2 regions of the Arthrobacter gandavensis genome follow, and region 2 is predicted to be linked to the other one. Evidence: riboswitches for the same ligand, from Rfam matches in the RefSeq annotation. Region 2 holds a riboswitch; the other holds the start of a gene.
What was found. A riboswitch is a leader RNA that binds a small molecule or an ion and turns the genes downstream of it on or off. The one in region 2 is predicted to bind S-adenosylmethionine.
Positions count from the first base shown of each region.

Region 1: linked by a shared signal. The riboswitch ahead of ABFX29_RS03270 (methionine ABC transporter ATP-binding protein) and the one ahead of ABFX29_RS00435 (MetQ/NlpA family ABC transporter substrate-binding protein) in region 2 are both predicted to bind S-adenosylmethionine.

Region 1 covers NZ_BAAALV010000002.1:28,413-32,921, reverse strand. The annotation lists gene ABFX29_RS03290 (LLM class flavin-dependent oxidoreductase) at 1-161, shown strand, start outside; gene ABFX29_RS03285 (alpha/beta fold hydrolase) at 484-1,257, shown strand; gene ABFX29_RS03280 (CoA-binding protein) at 1,329-1,745, shown strand; gene ABFX29_RS03275 (hypothetical protein) at 1,756-2,319, opposite strand; SAM riboswitch class I at 2,531-2,634, shown strand; gene ABFX29_RS03270 (methionine ABC transporter ATP-binding protein) at 2,737-3,528, shown strand; gene ABFX29_RS03265 (methionine ABC transporter permease) at 3,521-4,186, shown strand; gene ABFX29_RS03260 (NtaA/DmoA family FMN-dependent monooxygenase) at 4,216-4,509, shown strand, end outside.
Region 2 covers NZ_BAAALV010000001.1:73,658-78,166, reverse strand. The annotation lists gene ABFX29_RS00440 (methionine ABC transporter ATP-binding protein) at 1-628, opposite strand, end outside; gene ABFX29_RS00435 (MetQ/NlpA family ABC transporter substrate-binding protein) at 641-1,519, opposite strand; SAM riboswitch class IV at 1,598-1,717, opposite strand; gene ABFX29_RS00430 (macrolide 2'-phosphotransferase) at 1,953-2,882, shown strand; gene ABFX29_RS00425 (hypothetical protein) at 2,879-3,271, opposite strand; gene ABFX29_RS00420 (sensor histidine kinase) at 3,359-4,509, opposite strand, start outside.

The DNA of each region.
Region 1 (4,509 bases), on a different contig from region 2:
ACGTGGTTGAGTTTGTGGTGCCGGAACTGCAGAAGCGTGGCGCGTACCCCACGGAATACGCGCCGGGAACGCTGCGGCAGAAGCTCTTCGGAGCAGGGGATAAGCTCCCCGCAGACCACCGCGGGGCGAAGTTCCGCCTGGCCCCCGCCGTCACCGGCTAGGAGCTTGACGTATTTCCCTCGTCATCACGATGAACAAGGGGACGCCCGTCTGGTCAGCCTGAACGTCACCTCCAAGCGGGCGCGTGCCCGAGGCGAGATGACGGTGCAGGTGCCGGTATCCCACCTGCCTCCAGTGCGGAAAGGGCCGTGTGCAAGCCGCACGCTGCCACCGCCATCTTCGACTACGGGCAGGGGACGGCGGACGTCACGGAGGTCCTGACGGCGGGGGGCGGCCGAGCTGTGAGCCGTGGCGGGCCATTGACCGCCTCCCCTGGCGCTCCTACCGTTGAGGGACCCCCAGCCTCCAGGTAAGGAGAACCCCATGGATCCATCAGCCGAAGCTTCAGGACGTGTGCTTTCCGCCGACGGAACGCCTATTGCGTGGCAGCGCCGGGGGGAAGGGCCTCCGCTGGTGGTGGTGGATCCCGTCATGATGGACCGGACCACCTCGGGGATGGCAGGTGTTGCCGAACTGCTGGCCGCAGGCCACACCGTCTACACGTATGACCGCCGAGGCAAGGGCGAGAGCGGGGACGGGGAGGAGTACACCCCGGAATCCGAGGTGGACGACCTGCTGGCCGTGGTGGAAACCGCCGGCGGCACGGCCGATCTGCTGGGAACCTCCTCCGGCGCCGTCCTCGCGCTCCGGGCTGCCTCGGAGTCCGCGGTCATCTCCAGCGTCATCGCCGTGGAACCTCCGCTCACCGGGGACACTGACGAAGATCCGGACATCCGCCCTGAGCTGGATGAGCTGGTTGCGGCAGGTGACCGGGCAGGAGCCGTTCGGCTGTTCCAGGAGTCCATCGGAGTGCCGGCGGAGATCATCGAGGCCTCGGACCCGGCTCCGTTTGAGCCGGCGGCTCACACCATCTCCTATGACCTGACCCTGCTGCTGGAAACCGACGTGCGGTCCCTGACCGGAATCCGCGTGCCGGTGCTGGTGCTGGCGAGTTCCGGAAGTGATGACCGGCTGCGCGAATGGGCGCGTGAGACTGCCGAGCTGCTGCCCGAGGGGTCATTCCAGCTGCTGGAGGGCAGCTGGCACGGGCTGGATGACCAGACCCTGGCCGCCGCCGTCGACGCTTTCCTGGAATAGGTCCGCAGTCTGCCGCGTTTGTACCCTGAGCGTAGGGTGGGAGCCCTGCAGAGACTCAAAGGAGAGACCGCATGGTGCACCTCAATGATCCCGAGGTCATTACCCGGCTGCTCACGGCCAAGGGCCGCTGGGCGGTAGTGGGCCTTTCGAACAATCCGGCCCGTCCCGCCGTCGGTGTTTCACGGTTTGTCCGGGATTCCCTGGGCATGGAGATCATCCCCGTGAACCTTTCCGGGCAGGCCGTCCACGGCCAGCAGGGCTACAGCAAGCTGGCGGACATCCCCGGCCAGGTGGACGTTGTGGATTGCTTCGTGAATTCGGCCAAGGTGGGAAACATCGTGGACCAGGCCATTTCAATCGGCGCCAAGGCCGTGTGGCTGCAGCTGGGCGTGGTCGATGAAGACGCCGCGAAGCGCGCCGCAAACGCAGGGCTCGACGTCGTCATGAACACCTGCCCGGTCATCGAGGCCGGAAGGTTTGGACTCTAGCGACGGAACATCAGACGCTGTCCTGGATCCGCTGGTCCACGGGCAGCGCCCGGTACGCTTTCCAGGCCTGAATCATCTGATCGCGGCTGCCGCCGGGATGTGCTGCATGCCAGTCCCTGGAGAAGCGGTTGAGTTCGAACTGCGGGCTGATCGGCCGCGCAGCAGTATCCCGGGTGGCGTGCCAGTGGTCCAGGGCTGCGGCCAGGGTCGCGGTCCCGTCATTGGCGGCAAAGAACTCCCGCATCGGCGCATCGAACCGGAACCCGGGCCCGAGGGCGTGGACGAAGAACTCCCGCAGCACCTGGCTGCACGGATGTCCCGCCGGAATCACGGTGTGGATGGTCAGCGGCGGTACGAGCCGCTGCCGGGACATGTGAGGCCTGCCGGCCGGGGGAGGAAGCGGTGTGCCCGCCAGGAATGCGGCGATGCGTTCTGCCAGCTGCTCCTTTGAACCGGCAGCGGATATCTCCTGCGTGCGCGCGAACGCCTGCAGCTCTTCCTTTAGCCAGTACCAGCGGCGGAATTCGGCCGGCCCAAGCGAGGGCGAAAGGGCGGGGCGTTCCGTAGATCTCACGTTCCCATCCTCGCGGATTCCCAGGAGAATCAGTGCTCCCGCGCCGCAGAACGCCCGTGCGTCTGCGCGGGTGGCGCGTGGGTTGGGGCAGGGACCCCCACGGACGTAACAAAACGGATTGTGACGCCGCGGCGCGTTACGCACCGACGCATTCGGCCGCACGGGGAAATCTTCTGGCCCCGCCGGTGCCTGGGCGGTTTAGATAGTCCCGTAACCATCCAGAGCGGCTGAGAGACCTGGCTCCGTGACGCCGCAGCAACCCCCTTCCGCGGGCTTTCCGCTGAAGAAGGGTGCTACCGCCAGGACCGATGGAGAAGCACCTGCTCTTTGCGGTCCGCTGCCCCGTGCCTTCCGCACGGCTGCGTGAGCCTGCGGAGGCGTGCACCTCTTCCCGGGCTCAGACCGCAGGAGGACAGCATGATCCGGATCGAAAACGTCTCTACCGTCTTTGGGGGCGGTGAATCGGCCTTCACGGCAGTGGACAACGTCACCCTGTCCATCCCCAAGGGAAGCATCCAGGGCATCATCGGGTTCTCCGGTGCCGGTAAATCCACCCTGCTGCGCAACATCAACCTGCTGGAACGCCCAACGTCCGGCCGTGTACTGGTGGATGGAACGGACCTGACCGGCTTGGGTGATGCCGAGCTTCGGGCGGCCAGGCATGAGATCGGCATGATCTTCCAGCACTTCAACCTCCTGAACAACCGGACCGCGGCGCAGAACGTGGAGCTCTCGCTCAAGTTCGCCGGAGTGAAGAACGCCGCCGAACGCCGCGCCCGCGCACTGGAGGCGCTCGCCGTCGTCGACCTCTCGGAGAAGGCGGGGACCTATCCGGCCAAGCTCTCCGGCGGACAGAAGCAGCGAGTTGCAATCGCCCGTGCCCTGGCCACGCGGCCCAAGGTGCTGCTCTGCGACGAACCGACCTCCGCCGTCGACCCGCGGACCACCGCCTCCGTGCTGCAGTACCTCAGCGACGTCAACGCACGGTTCGGCATCACGATCGTGGTGGTGACCCATGAAATGAACGTCATCAAGGCGATTGCGGACAACGTGGCCGTGATGGAGGAAGGCCGGGTGGTGGAACAGTTCGCGCTCGCGGAGCTGGCCCGGCCCGGGTTCACGCCAGCCACCGCAATCGGCCGGTACCTGATCTCCGACGAAATCACCCTGGACCGGGCTGCCGGCCGGGAAGGAGTCCGCGTTGCTTGAGCGAATTGCCGAAGTCTGGCCGGAACTGCTCGCCGCACTGGGCCAGACCGGCACCATGCTGCTGGTCGCGATTCCGCTGGCGGTGCTGATCGGCACCCCGCTGGGTGTGCTGCTCTACTCCCTTGGGCCGGACGGGCTGGGGCACAAACCGCGGCTGCACCGCGTCCTGGACTCACTGGTGAATCTGGTGCGTTCCTTTCCGTTCCTGATCCTGCTGATCGCGATCATCCCGTTCACCCGCTTCGTGGTGGGAACAACCATCGGCACCGCAGCCGTTATCGTGCCGCTGACCATCAACGCCATCCCGTACTTTGCCCGGTTCGTGGAGCAGAACATCACCGCGCTCGGCGGCGGGGTAGTGGAAGCGGCCCGCTCCATGGGCGCCACCCGCGGGCAGATTGTGCGGGACGTGCTGCTGGTTGAAGCCCGTCCGGCCCTGATCAGCTCGGTGACCATCATGACGGTCAGCTTCATCTCCTACTCCGCCATGGCCGGCCTGGTGGGCGGCGGGGGAATCGGCGACTTTGCCATCCGCTACGGCTACTACCGCTACGAGACCGGGCTGATGCTCACTGCCATTGTGCTGATGGTCCTGCTGGTCCAGGCCGTGCAGCTGGGCGGCTCCTGGCTCTCCCGCCGCGCCGACAAGCGCCTCTAGCCTTCCCGCTCCTACCGAAAGTTACTTCCATGAGCATTCCCAGTACCCGTTTTCCCGGCGGGCGTCCGCGCCTTCTGCTGAACGCCTTCCTGATGAACACCACCAGCCACATCCGCGGCGGCCAGTGGCGCCACCCCGATGCCGAGCAGCACCGCTTCAACGAGCTGTCCTTCTGGACAGACCTTGCCCGGCAGCTCGAAGCGGCGAAGTTCGACGCCCTGTTCTTTGCCGACGTCGTGGGCCTGTACGGGAACCACGACGGCGGCTGGTCATCCCACGTGCGCCGCGGCCTGCAGGTGCCGGCCAACGATCCGCTGCTTCTG
Region 2 (4,509 bases):
GGATCACTTCCATCTCGTGGGTGATCACCACAATGGTGATGCCCAGTTCCCGGTTCACCCTGCGCAGCAGCGCGAGGACTTCCTGGGTGGTTTCCGGGTCAAGGGCAGACGTCGCCTCGTCCGCCAGCAGGATCTTCGGGGAAGCGGCAAGCGCACGGGCAATCCCGACGCGCTGCTTCTGCCCACCGGAGAGCTGCTCCGGATAGCTGTCAGCCTTGTCCGCAAGCCCGGTGAACTCCAGCAGCTCATCCGTGCGTGCGGCTATTTCGGCCTTGCTCCGTCCGGCAACCCGCAGGGGATACGCGATGTTGTTCCGCACAGTCTTGGAACTGAAGAGGTTGAACTGCTGGAAAATCATGCCGATGTCCTGGCGGAGGTCCTTCAGTTTCCTCTCCGGCACACCGGAAACAGTCCGGCCGTCCACGGTGATGTTCCCGGAAGTGCAGCTTTCCAGCCCGTTGATGAGCCTGGCGAGCGTACTTTTCCCCGCCCCGGAGTACCCGATGATGCCGAAGATCTCCCCCGGCTCTATATCCAGGCTGATGTCCTCCAGGGCGCTTACGGCTGGATTGCCTTTGCGCGGGGCGGGATACGTCTTGGTGACGTTTTGCAGCGATATGAGGGCCATGGCGTCGCGCTGCTAGCCGAGGGCCTTGATGTCCTGCTGCACCTCATCCAGGGACGTGCGCAGGTCTTCCTGGGGCACCTTCAGGAACTGGGCAGTATTCCCTGATGCTTTCTGCACACCGTCCTGGACCGTCTGCGTGTTCTGGTAGATCTCCACCAGCTTTTGGTAGGTGGCGTTCCCTTCCTCACCCGCACGTGCGGCAAAGATGTTCACGTAGGGAATGGCTTTCGGATCGGCGGGGTCATCCTGCGCAATGGCGTCGGCTGCGCTGAGGCCGGCATCCTCGACGAAGTCGTTGTTGATGATGGCCGCAGCGACATCCGGCAGCGAGGTGGGCGTGAGCGAGGCTTCCAGCGTGGTGACCTTCACCTTGGACTTGGCCTCATCAATGTCATCGAGCGTGGAGAAGGCACTGCCGCCGCCGGTTAGGGTGACGAGCCCTGCGGACTGGAGCACAAGGAGGCCGCGGGCAAGATTGCTTTCGTCATTTGGAACCGCCACGGTGGCGCCGTCGGGAATCTCTTCCACTGAGTCGTACTGCGTGGAGTAGAGACCCAGCGGGTAGATGGCGGTGGAGCCCACCGGAACCAGGTCCTCACCGGAGGACACGTTGTAGCGCGCCAGATAGATGATGTGCTGGAACTGGTTAAGGTCAAGCTCGCCCTCGGTCAGCGCGGGATTGGGCTGGGTGTACTCAGCGAAGTCGATGATTTCGACGTCGATGCCCTCGGCTTCCGCCGCTTCCTCATAGGTTGCCCAATACGGATCACTGGCGCCAACGACGCCGATCCTTACCGTTCCTTCGTCACCCGCGGCTGAGCCGCAGGCGGCAGCGCCCGCGAGCAGGAAGGGTACTGCGGCAAGGGCAAGGAATTTCCGGTTGATCTTCATTTTTGGTTTCTCTCCGGTCAGGATCGCGGCAGGGCCGCGAAGGGAAGGGTGCGCTGGCCGCTGTGAGGGCAGTGCCCGGCGCCGTACTTGCCCTGCGAGAAGTCCCGCGGCAGGGCCGAATCTTCACCTGGAGCACCCCGCTTACGACGAGAGGGTTGCTGTCCAGCCGGCCAGGGCCCGTGGCTGGAACTCTTGATTCATGCATCACGCTAAGGCCGGGCCTTCTCTGCTGCCACTCGGCGGACGTCCAACGTCGCGAGCAGTCATAAGAAGCCAAAAAGCGAAATACGCCGACACAAGCCGTACGCGGCGCGCGTACGTCGTAAAGCAGGCCAGGGTTCACAGAAACGCCGGGCATGCGAAACGCTGAACCCAGCCCACTGTCTACCGGCCCTGCGCGTTCACGGGACCGATAACCGGAGAGAAGGACATGATGAGCCCTGAGGCGGCCGCGGAAGCCCAGCCACGTTCCGAGGAGGTCTGCGCGCTGGCAGCCTCCCGCGGCCTGCACCTGGAGCCGGACAGGATCGAATTCAACGAAGCGGGACTCGATTACCGCGTGGCCTTTGCCGCTGAGGCCGGTACGGGAAAGGAATGGGTGCTGAGGCTGCCCCGGCGTCCGGACGTTGCCGCGAACCAGCCCCGTGAAGAAGCCATCCTGAACTTTGTGCGCCCCCGGCTCACCGTGGCCGTGCCTGACTGGCGTATCCAGGCGCCGGACCTGGTCGCCTACCCGCTGCTGCCGGGACGGCCGGGCCTCACCATGGGTGAGGGCAACCAGCCGGTCTGGCACTTCGACCCGGGATCCCGCGGTTATCTCACGTCACTGGGGAACCTCATCGCTTCCCTGCATGAGATGGACCCTGCTGCGGCAGCAGCAGCCGGCATCCCGGCTGAGACGCCGGAAGAGGTCCGCGGGTACTGGGCGAACGGGCTGGAGAACGCGTTGGCCGAGTTCCGGGTTGATCCGGGACTGCTCGACGGCTGGCGGCGGTGGCTGGATGACGACGGGTTGTGGCCGGAACGCACGGTGCTGACGCACGGCGAGCTGTACCCGGCGCATCTGCTGCTCGACGAGGCAGACAGGATCGTCTCTGTCCTGGACTGGACAACGGCCAAGGTTAGCGACCCCGCCCTGGAGTTTATGTATATCCAGCTCATCTCGCCGGATTCTTTCGACGCTGTTGCGCGCCGCTACCAGGACGCGGCCGGCATCGCGGAACCGCGCCTGGCTGAGCGCTGCCATGCCCTGATTGCAGCCGGGCCTTTGAACTACGCAATGTTTGCGCTGACCACGGGCCAGCACGAACACCGGGAAGCTGCGCAGGCCCAGCTGCTGCAAGGGGCTGGGAACGGCACCTAGCTTTGGGCCGGAGCATCCTCAGCCGGCGCTTTATCTTCGCTCTCGGGTTGCCCGTGGCGGTGGCCTGAGCCACCCCGGTCACCGTCACTGTCCGGCCCGTGGTCACGTTCGGGGCGTTCCGGACGTGCTGGAGAGCTGTCCTGGGAATCGTTGTCCTGGGATTCCGTGTCCTGGGATTCCCCGCCCTCGTTATCCTGCGGCAAGTCTCCGTGCTCCCCGCGTTCGGGACGCTCGGGACGCTCGGCCTCGACTTCGGAGGTAACCGACGCGGGCTCGGTGTTCTCCGCAACGGCCATGCCCGTGAAGAACGTGCCGGTCAGCAAGCCGGCAGCTGCCAGGCCACTGGCACTCCAGATGATGATCTTCTTGGCTTTGCTGCCAATCTCCATGGTTGCTTTCACCTTCGCAAACAGAGTGTGGATACCTACGTTTTCTATCAAACCCGGTCTTTCTTCGAAGTTTCTTAGAGGGCCGCATCAGTCCAGCGGCAGGCGCACAGTGAGCGACGCGCCCCTGCCGTGGCTTGGTTCAGACTGCACCGTTCCGCCGAACCTGCCGGCAATTTCCGCGACCAGGGCCAGGCCCAGCCCATAGTGCCGGGTATGTCCCCCGGAGGTTTCCCGCACCGAGGCGAAGCGTTCAAACACCCGTCCGCGGAGTTCGTTGGGAAGGCCCGGGCCGTCGTCGGACACCCGGAGGATACCTTCACCCCCGTTTGCTGATACCTGTACCCAAACTGTGGAACGGGCGTAATCGCACGCGTTGGCCAGCAGTGCAGTGACCACCCGCTGCACTGCTGCTTTCCCGGCACGGACCCGGACCGGAGTGCCGGGCACATCAAGCCTCAGCTGCAGGCCATGGTCCCTGATGGTGGCGCCGAAGGCCTCAGCACCCTGCCGCGCCGCCGCACCAAGGTCAACGGGCTCTGGCGGGCTGGCCCGGCGAGGATCGGCTGACTCCAGCAGGTCCTCCAGGATTCCGGTCAGTACTCCCGTGTCCGCGATGATCTCATCCAGGCCGGACTCCACGAACTTCTGCTCAACCGGCCCGAACCGTTCCGCCGGCGCGTTTTCCGCAGTCCGGGCACCCAAGCGGCGCCGAAGCAGCTGCGCCCGGGTACTGAGCAGGGTCAGCGGTGTGCGCAGTTCATGGCCGGCATCGGAGACAAACCTGCGCTGCAGCGCCAGCGCCTCGACCAATGGACGCATGGCAGCCCGTGCAGCAACAGCGGAAAAGAGTGCCGCAACCACTGCAGAGAGCAGCACGGCTGAAACGAGGGCCAGCACCAGGCGGTCCAGTTGCCCTCGGGTTTCGGAGGTATCAATGGCCGCCTGCACTATGTCCCTGCCATCAGCCCTGGTCAGCACCCGAAAGGTTGTTCCGGACGCCTCGACCGTTTCCTCGACTTCCCCGCCACCGGCAGCCACCGCAGCAAGTGATGATTCAACCGGCAGGCCTGCGGGCATATCCCTCGACACACTCAGCCGGCCGCGGTCATAGACAGCAAGGAAGATGTCCAGCGGCGCATCGCGCGGGTTATTCAGCGCTGCCGCCGAATCCAAGCGGTCCTGCAGCGCCTGTTCAGCACCGGCGGCCGCCAGATAGTAGACAACCACTCCGGCCAGCG